Regions from separate parts of the Pseudomonas urethralis genome, predicted to be linked through region 3. Evidence: predicted binding sites of a transcription regulator. Region 3 holds the regulator's gene; each other region holds the start of a gene.
What was found. Region 3 encodes sigma-54, which starts transcription at its own class of promoters, with help from an activator protein. Its sites were predicted from a motif close to ANTGGCATNNANNTTGCTNT; they were not measured.

Region 1: the regulator sigma-54 is predicted to act here: its motif matches at 1,604-1,623, upstream of nirB (nitrite reductase large subunit NirB).
Region 2: the regulator sigma-54 is predicted to act here: its motif matches at 1,831-1,850, upstream of glnA (type I glutamate--ammonia ligase).

What each region holds. Positions count from the first base shown of each region.
Region 1 covers NZ_BQIJ01000007.1:318,647-321,922, reverse strand. The annotation lists gene L6D64_RS14630 (bifunctional nitrate reductase/sulfite reductase flavoprotein subunit alpha) at 1-1,443, shown strand, start outside; gene nirB (nitrite reductase large subunit NirB) at 1,749-3,276, shown strand, end outside.
Region 2 covers NZ_BQIJ01000005.1:322,428-325,703, reverse strand. The annotation lists gene L6D64_RS11240 (chorismate mutase) at 1-176, opposite strand, end outside; gene glnA (type I glutamate--ammonia ligase) at 327-1,733, opposite strand; gene thiI (tRNA uracil 4-sulfurtransferase ThiI) at 2,213-3,276, shown strand, end outside.
Region 3 covers NZ_BQIJ01000010.1:111,939-115,214, reverse strand. The annotation lists gene lptB (LPS export ABC transporter ATP-binding protein) at 1-490, shown strand, start outside; gene L6D64_RS17445 (RNA polymerase factor sigma-54) at 667-2,160, shown strand; gene hpf (ribosome hibernation-promoting factor, HPF/YfiA family) at 2,239-2,547, shown strand; gene ptsN (PTS IIA-like nitrogen regulatory protein PtsN) at 2,560-3,024, shown strand; gene rapZ (RNase adapter RapZ) at 3,027-3,276, shown strand, end outside.

The sequences.
Region 1 (3,276 bases), on a different contig from region 3:
AGCCAGCTGCAAGGCGCCGCCAGTGCGGTGCTGATCACCAGCACCTTTGGTGACGGCGACGCGCCCGATAGCGCCACGGCGTTCTGGCAGGCCCTGCAGGGCGAGGAGGGCGCCTGCTACGCGGAGCTGCCCTATGCCGTGCTGGCCTTGGGTGACTCCAGCTACGACCAGTTCTGTGGCTTTGGTCGCAAGCTCGACCAGCGTCTGGCCGAGCTGGGCGGGCGCCGCGTGCTGCAGCGGGTCGATTGCGAACCGGATTTCGATGAAGCCTTCGCCGCTTGGCTCGAAGCCCTGCTGGCGGAGCTCGGCTGCGCCAGCGCGCCACCACCGGTCAGCCAATCGGCGCCAGTCGCGAGCTACAACAAGCAGCAACCATGGTTGGCCCCGCTACTGGAAAATCAGCTGCTCAACGGCCCGGGTGCCAACAAGGAAACCCGCCAGCTGGTGTTCGACCTGTCCGGCAGCGGTTTCACCTACGCCGCCGGCGATGCCTTGGGCGTGTGGCCGCGCAACTGTCCGGCACTGGTCGACGAACTGCTGGCGCTGACGCAGCTCGATGGCCAGGCGCTGGTGAAATTGAAGGGGCAGCCGCTGATGCCACTGGTCGAGGCTCTGGAAACCCGTCTGGAGATTGCCAAGGTCACGCCGCAGCAACTGCAGGTGTTCAGCGCGCATCACGCCGAGCTGCAGCACCTGCTGCAACCCCAGTGCAAGGCGGAACTGCAGCATTGGCTGTGGGGCAGGCAGCTGGTCGATGTGCTGCGTGCATTCCCGCAGCAGTTGCCGTTGGCCACCTGGCTTGACCTGCTCAAGCCGTTGCAGCCGCGCCTGTATTCGATCAGCTCCAGTCCCTTCGCGCATCCGGACCAGGTCCACCTCACGGTATCCACCGTGCGCTATGGCAAGCGCAAAGGGGTGTGTTCAACGTTCCTTGCGGACCGGGCTCAGGCATTGAAGGTGGAAATCTTCCCGCAGGTATCGAAGCACTTCCGCCTGCCTGAAGACGACAGCGTGCCGGTGATCATGGTCGGCCCCGGCACCGGTATCGCACCATTTCGTGCCTTCCTGGAAGAGCGCGAGGCACGGGGTGCGAAAGGTGGTAACTGGCTGTTCTTCGGCGAGCAACATGCGGCCACGGATTTCTACTATCAGGCACAGCTGCAGGCCTGGCAGGCGAGCGGGCATCTGCGCCTGGACACGGCGTTCTCGCGGGACCAGGCCGAGAAGATCTATGTGCAGCAGCGCATGCTCGAGCAGGGCGCGCAGCTGTGGCAATGGCTGGAGGCGGGGGCGTACTTCTATGTCTGTGGTGATGCCCAGCGCATGGCCAAGGATGTCGATGCAGCGTTGCGTGAGGTGATTGCCGTGCATGGCGGGGTGGATGCCAATGCCTATGTCGAGGCCTTGGGCAGGGCCAAGCGGTATCGGCGCGATGTGTATTGAGGTGCGCCAGGATGGGGAGCGCTGCACTTGAACTGTGCATTGGCAGCGCTGGCCCCGTCGTGGGTGAACCCGCGCCTACAGCTACCGTACAGTGCTTGAGAGCACTGGAGGCCCTTGTGGGTGCGGGTTCACCCGCGAAGAGGCCAGCACAGCAAGCTGGGTTGGCACAGTCCCTGCTTCATCCCTGATACAACAAAGCCCACTGATCAACGGCGATCAACCCGGGCCACCCACCGTGATGAATACAGGCAAAGGCGCCTGGAGCTTCGGCTCCAGGCGCCTTTTTTTTGATCGAGGATCGGCTTATGAAGGCAAAAGCGAGCAGGCAACGAGAGCGACTGGTCATCGTCGGCAACGGCATGGTCGGCCACCATTGCGTCGAGCAACTGGTCGAACGCGGCGCCCTCGCGCGCTTCGAGCTTCATGTGTTCGGCGAAGAACGCCAACGTGCCTACGACCGCGTGCACCTGTCGGAGTATTTCGCCGGCAGCTGTGCCGAGACTTTGGCCCTGTGCGGGCAGGATTATTACGGCAAAAGCGGCGTGCACCTGCACCTGGGCGAAGCGGTGCTGGAAATCGACCGCGAACGCTGCGAGGTGGTGACTGCCGAGGGTCGTTACGGCTATGACCAGCTGATCCTGGCCACCGGCTCCTACCCGTTCGTGCCGCCGATCGAAGGCTCAAGCGGCAGTGCCCGCCTGGTCTACCGCACCCTCGACGACCTCGATGCCATTCGCGCCGCTGCCGGCCAAGCGCGTCGTGGCGTGGTGGTCGGTGGCGGCCTGCTCGGCCTGGAAGCCGCCAATGCGCTGAAGTCCCTTGGCCTGGAAGCGCACGTGGTGGAATTCGCCCCACGGCTGATGCCTGTGCAGCTGGACGGCGAGGGCGGCGCCGCACTCAAGGCGCAGATCGAAGCATTGGGCGTTGCTGTGCATCTGTCGCGCGCTACCCAATCGATCAGCACGGGTGAAACCTACCGCTACCGCATGAACTTCGAAGGCGGTGACTACCTGGAAACCGACCTGATCGTATTTTCCGCCGGCATCCGCCCACAGGACGCCCTGGGCCGTGCCAGCGGCCTGGAAATCGCCGCACGCGGCGGTGTGATGATCGACAACCACTGCCGCAGCAGCGACCCGTGCATCTTCGCCATCGGCGAATGCGCCTCGTGGAACGGCAGCGTGTTCGGCCTGGTCGCCCCGGGCTACAGCATGGCGCGCAACCTGGCCGCGCTGCTAATGGGCGAAGCCGCTGGCGGATTCACCGGCGCCGACCTGTCGACCAAGCTCAAGCTGCTGGGCGTGGATGTCGGTTCCATCGGCGATGCCCAGGGTGCCACGCCGGGCTCGCGCAGCTACCGCTTCATCGACGAGGCCAACCACGCCTACCGCCGGCTGGTGGTGGATGCCAGTGGCAAGCGCGTGCTCGGTGCAGTGCTGGTGGGGGACAACAGCTACTACGACGCCCTGCTGCAGTACGCCCAGAACGGCATCGCCCTGCCGGCCGACCCGGCAGCGCTGATCCTGCCGCAGAGTGGCGGTGCGCCTGCGCTCGGCGCCGACGCACTGCCCGACAGTGCGACCATCTGCTCGTGCCACAACGTCAGCAAGGGCGCGGTCTGTGCGGCCATCGACAGCGGCTGCGGCGACCTCGCTGCGGTCAAGGGCTGCACCAAGGCGGCCACCGGCTGCGGCGGCTGCGCAGCGTTGCTCAAGCAGGTGTTCGAACACGAGCTCACTGCCCGTGGCGTGACTGTCGACAAGAGCCTGTGCGAACACTTCGCCTACACCCGTCAGGAGCTCTACGGGCTGGTGCGGGTCGAGGGCATCCGCA
Region 2 (3,276 bases), on a different contig from region 3:
TCACGCTGGCTGGCCTGCACCGGTTGGTCGGTATCCCATTTGTACAGGGCGACGGCTTCGGCCAGGGACAGGCGGCTTACGATGCTGTCCAGCAAGGGGAAAAGGACGGGGTCCTTGGTAGCGGCGCAGCCGGTCAGGCTGATGAGGGTGAACGCTGCGAAAGGCAAAAGACGCATGATGAACCTCCTGTGGGTGGAGGCCTGAGTGTGGCGATGCGCGCAGGCGCTTCGGGTAAGACACTTCCGAAGTTCTTGAGGGCCAAAGCAGAAACGGCCTCCCGAAGGAGGCCGTCTTGATCAGGTCATCGACGTCAGGCGCCGATCAGATCAGCAGCTGTAGTACAGCTCGTATTCCAGCGGGTGTACGAAGGTGCGGACCTTGATTTCTTCTTCGCTCTTCAGCTCGATGAAGGCATCGATGAAGTCGTCGGAGAACACGCCGCCCTTGGTCAGGAACGCACGGCCTTTGTCCAGCTCTTCCAGGGCTTCTTTCAGGCTGCCGCAAACCTGCGGGATGTCCTTGGCTTCTTCTGGCGGCAGGTCGTACAGGTTCTTGTCGGCAGCGTCGCCAGGGTGGATCTTGTTCTGGATACCGTCCAGGCCAGCCATCAGCAGGGCCGCGAAGGCCAGGTACGGGTTGGCCGATGGGTCCGGGAAGCGGGCTTCGATACGACGGGCTTTCGGGCTGCCGACGTAAGGAATACGGATCGAGGCGGAACGGTTGCGAGCCGAGTAGGCCAGCATTACCGGGGCTTCGAAGCCTGGGACCAGACGCTTGTACGAGTTGGTCGACGGGTTGGTGAAGCCGTTCAGGGCCTTACCGTGCTTGATGATACCGCCGATGAAGTACAGGGCGGTGTCGGACAGGCCGGCATAGCCTTCGCCGGCGAAGGTGTTCTTGCCGTCTTTCCAGATCGACATGTGCACGTGCATGCCCGAGCCGTTGTCGCCGTACAGTGGCTTCGGCATGAAGGTGGCGGTACGGCCGTAAGCGTCGGCAACGTTGTGCACGACATATTTCAGGGCCTGAACTTCGTCGGCTTTCTTCACCAGAGTGTTGAACTTGACGCCGATTTCGTTCTGACCGGCAGTCGCCACTTCGTGGTGGTGAACTTCAACGGTCTGGCCCATTTCTTCCAGAGCGTTGCACATGGCGGTACGGATTTCGTGGTCGTGGTCGAACGGCGGAACCGGGAAGTAGCCGCCTTTCACGCCTGGACGGTGGCCTTTGTTGCCGCCTTCCACGTCAGCGCCAGTCATCCACGAGCCTTGCTCGGAGAAGATCTTGAACATCGAACCGGAGATGTCCGACTGGAACTTCACTTCGTCGAAGATGAAGAATTCTGGCTCTGGGCCAGCAAATACGGTGTCACCGATGCCGGTGCTCTTCAGGTACTCTTCGGCGCGCTTGGCGATCGCACGTGGGTCGCGATCGTAGCCCTGCATGCTCGACGGGTCGACGATGTCACAGGTGATGATCAGGGTCGGCTCTTCGGTGAACGGGTCCAGAACAGCGGTCTCGTCGACCGGCATCAGGATCATGTCGGAAGCTTCGATGCCTTTCCAGCCAGCAATGGAGGAACCGTCGAACATCTTGCCGACTTCGAAGAAGTCTTCGTCCAGGCCATCACGCGCCGGCATGGTCACGTGATGCTGAGTGCCTTTGGTGTCCGTGAAACGCAGATCAATCCACTTGACGTCATGATCTTTGATGAGTTGAACCGACTTCGACATGTTGTCCTCCGGAGGGTCTAGAGCGCGGTGGGCCGCTGCTCTGGAAAAAGGGTGTTGCCGGGCGCGGATAGTCGGCCAAGCTTACCTGCCTCACAAGGGAGCAAATTGCATGCCAGTGCCCGAAAATGGCGAGGGCGGGATAAAAAGGGGCGTTTGCGGGCATTTGGCGGGCTGGCAACGGCTAAAAGTGCACCCTTACGAGGCAAGAATCGAGTGTAGAGCACCAAATGTGTGCACGGCTTTGAGGGTGTGCTTTTTTTGAGGGCCTCTTCGCGGGTAAACCCGCTCCCACAGGTATTGCACAGGCGCGATACCTGTGGGAGCGGGTTTACCCGCGAAAGGGCCGGAACAGGCGGCACAAAACCCGGCTCCTGCATTTATCTCAAAGCTTCTGATCAAAAGTTGGTCAAATCCTGAGCAATTTCCGCTATAATTCGCGCCCCTCATTTTCGGCAGGCCTTGCGCGCGCTGTTAACCCAATGAAACTTATCGTCAAAGTCTTCCCAGAAATCACCATCAAGAGCCGGCCGGTGCGCAAGCGCTTCATCCGCCAGCTCGGCAAGAACATCCGCAACGTGCTCAAGGACCTTGATCCAGAGCTCGCGGTCGATGGTGTCTGGGACAATCTCGAAGTGGTCACCCGCGTCGAGGACGAGAAGGTCCAGCGCGAGATGATCGAGCGCCTCACCTGCACGCCAGGCATCACCCACTTCCTGCAGGTCGAGGAATACCCGCTGGGTGACTTCGACGATATCGTCGCCAAGTGCAAGCACCACTTCGGCCACCTGCTGGCCGGCAAGCGCTTCTCGGTGCGCTGCAAGCGCGGCGGTCATCACGACTTCACTTCGATGGACGTCGACCGCTACGTCGGCAGCCAGCTGCGCCAGCAGTGCGGCGCAGCCGGCATCGACCTGAAGACGCCTGAAGTCGTGGTGCGCATCGAGATTCGCGATCAGCGCCTGTATGTGATCCACAACCAGCACAACGGCATCGGCGGCTACCCGCTGGGCGCGCTGGAGCAGACCCTGGTGCTGATGTCCGGTGGTTTCGACTCCACCGTGGCGGCCTACCAGATGATGCGCCGTGGCCTGATGACCCACTTCTGCTTCTTCAACCTCGGCGGCCGTGCCCACGAGCTGGGCGTGATGGAAGTCGCCCACTACCTGTGGAAGAAGTACGGCAGCAGCCAGCGCGTGCTGTTCATCAGCGTGCCCTTCGAAGAAGTGGTCGGCGAGATCCTCAACAAGGTCGACAACAGCTACATGGGTGTGACGCTCAAGCGCATGATGCTGCGTGGCGCCGCGCACATGGCCGACCGCCTGCAGATCGATGCCCTGGTCACCGGCGAAGCGATTTCCCAGGTCTCCAGCCAGACCCTGCCGAACCTGTCGATCATCGACTCGGCCACCGAAAAGCTGGTGCTGCGTCCATTGCTGGCCAGCCACAAGCAGGACATCATCGACCAGGCCACCGAAATCGGCACCGCCGACTTCGCCAAGCACATGCCGGAATACTGCGGCGTGATCTCGGTGAACCCGACCAC
Region 3 (3,276 bases):
TATCGGCTACCTGCCGCAGGAAGCCTCGATCTTCCGCAAGCTATCGGTAGCCGACAACATCATGGCCATTCTCGAGACCCGCAAGGACATCGACCGCGAAGGCCGGCGCAAAGAGCTGGAAAGCCTGCTGCAGGAATTCCACATCAGCCATATCCGCGACAACCTCGGCATGAGCCTTTCCGGTGGTGAACGCCGCCGCGTCGAAATTGCCCGCGCCCTGGCGACCGCACCGAAGTTCATCCTGCTGGACGAACCGTTTGCCGGCGTCGACCCGATTTCCGTGGGCGACATCAAGCAGATCATCCACCACCTCAAGGCCAAGGGGATCGGTGTGCTGATTACCGACCACAACGTCCGTGAAACCCTGGACATCTGCGAGACCGCCTACATCGTCAACGATGGCCGACTGATCGCTGAAGGGGACGCCGAGACCATCCTGGCCAACGACCTGGTCAAGGAAGTCTACCTGGGCCACGAGTTCCGGCTCTGACCCTCGGGACCTGCCTGGAGCACTGGCATTAATGCCCTGCAGGGGCTTAAGTTGTTACAGTGCTCTAGGCAAACGCTACAATTTGAGGCATAAATCTTGCTTGAATTTGGCGCTTTGGCGCCCTCGTGTAGTGGATGGCGCATGCGCGCCGGCGAACAAGGTATTAAGCCCCTGCCATGAAACCATCGCTCGTCCTAAAAATGGGCCAGCAACTGACGATGACCCCGCAGTTGCAACAGGCCATCCGCCTCCTTCAGCTTTCCACCCTGGACCTCCAGCAGGAAATCCAGGAAGCGCTGGAGTCCAACCCGATGCTCGAACGTCAGGAAGACGGCGACGACTTCGACAACAGCGATCCGATGGCGGACAACGTCGAGAACAAGCCGGCCGCCGAAGTCCCGGACAACAGCTTCCAGGAAAGCACCACCAGTGCCGAAACCCTGGAAGACGGTGAGTGGAACGAGCGAATCCCCAACGAGCTTCCGGTCGATACCGCCTGGGAAGACATCTACCAGACCAGCGCCAGCAGCCTGCCCAGCAACGATGACGACGAGTGGGACTTCACCACCCGCACATCGGCCGGCGAAAGCCTGCAGAGCCACCTGTTGTGGCAGTTGAACCTGGCACCGATGTCCGATACCGACCGCCTGATCGCCGTCACCCTGATCGACAGCATCAACGGCCAGGGCTACCTCGAAGATACCCTCGAAGAAATCTGCGCAGGCTTCGACCCGGAGCTGGATATCGAGCTTGACGAGGTCGAGGCGGTGCTGCACCGCATCCAGCAGTTCGAGCCAGCCGGCGTCGGCGCCCGCAGCCTGGGCGAGTGCCTGCTGCTGCAATTGCGCCAGCTGCCCGCCAGCACGCCCTGGATGAGCGAGGCCCAGCGCCTGGTCACCGACTTCATCGACCTGCTCGGCGGCCGCGACTACAGCCAGCTGATGCGCCGCATGAAGCTCAAGGAAGACGAACTGCGCCAAGTGATCGAGCTGGTGCAGAGCCTCAACCCGCGGCCCGGTTCACAGATCGAGTCGAGCGAACCGGAATACGTGGTTCCCGACGTGATCGTGCGCAAGGACAGCGACCGCTGGCTGGTCGAGCTGAACCAGGAAGCGATCCCGCGCCTGAGGGTCAACCCGCAGTACGCCGGCTTCGTCCGCCGCGCCGATACCAGCGCCGACAACACCTTCATGCGCAACCAGTTGCAAGAGGCGCGCTGGTTCATCAAGAGCCTGCAGAGCCGCAACGAAACGCTGATGAAGGTCGCCACGCAGATCGTCGAACACCAGCGCGGCTTCCTCGACCACGGCGACGAAGCAATGAAGCCGCTGGTCCTGCATGACATCGCCGAAGCGGTGGGTATGCATGAGTCGACCATTTCGCGGGTGACCACACAGAAATACATGCACACCCCGCGTGGCATCTACGAACTGAAATACTTTTTCTCCAGCCACGTCAGCACCGCCGAAGGCGGAGAATGCTCGTCTACGGCGATCCGCGCGATCATCAAGAAACTGGTTGCTGCGGAAAATCAGAAAAAGCCATTGAGTGACAGCAAGATCGCTGGTTTACTGGAGGCACAAGGCATCCAGGTAGCCCGTCGCACCGTCGCCAAGTACCGCGAGTCCCTCGGCATCGCACCGTCGAGCGAGCGCAAGCGACTGATGTAGCCCCCGGATGTGCCACAGCGTTTGTGGGGCAGGTGCAATACCTGCCTCTTTATGCACGGGCAACAAAGGAGAAGCTGTATGCAAGTCAATATCAGTGGACAGCATGTAGAAGTCACCCAGCCACTGCGCGATTACGTGCTTGAAAAGCTCGCTCGGGTGGAAAGTCACTTCGACAAGATCACCAACGTGCAGGTCATCATGAAGGTCGAGAAGCTGCAGCAGAAGGTCGAGGCGACCCTGCAGATTCCCGGCGGTGAAGTGGTTGCCAACGCGGAACACGAAGACATGTATGCAGCGATCGACGCCTTGGCCGACAAGCTCGACCGCCAACTGAAAAAACACAAGGAAAAACAGCAAAGCCTGCTGCAAGGTGCAGCTGCCCGCTGATCCCTCTCATCCATGATCCGACTTGAAACCATCCTGACCCCCGGCCGTTCCCTGGTGAACGTGCCGGGCGGCAGCAAGAAGCGCGCCCTGGAAAAGGTCGCCAACCTGATTGCCGAGCAAGTACCTGAGCTTGCGATGCAAGACGTCTTCGAAAAGCTCATCGCTCGCGAAAAACTGGGTTCGACCGGCTTTGGCAATGGCATTGCCATCCCCCACTGCCGGCTTGAAGGCTGCGCTTCCCCGGTAAGTGCCCTGCTGCACCTGGATGCGCCGATCGACTATGACGCCATCGATGGCGCTCCGGTGGATCTGCTGTTCGTCCTGCTGGTGCCAGAGGCGGCCACCGATGCCCACCTTGAACTGCTGCGCCAGATCGCCAGCATGCTCGATCGCAAGGAGGTCCGCGATAGACTGCGTGCCGCCGGTAGCAGCGAGGCCCTGTACCAGGTTGTCCTGGACGCACAGAACGAGCACTGAACATGCGCCTGATCATCGTCAGCGGCCGGTCTGGCTCCGGCAAAAGTACCGCCCTCGATGTCCTGGAAGACAATGGCTTTTACGTGATCGACAACCTCCCGGCCGGGCTTCTGCCACAGCTGGCCGAGAACGCGTTGATCAATACCGAACTGTTGCAACCCAAAGTGGCGGTTTCGATCGATGCACGCAACCTGCCCAGCCACCTTTCGCGCTTCCCCGAGCTGTTGGCGGAGGCCCGTGGGCGCCACATTC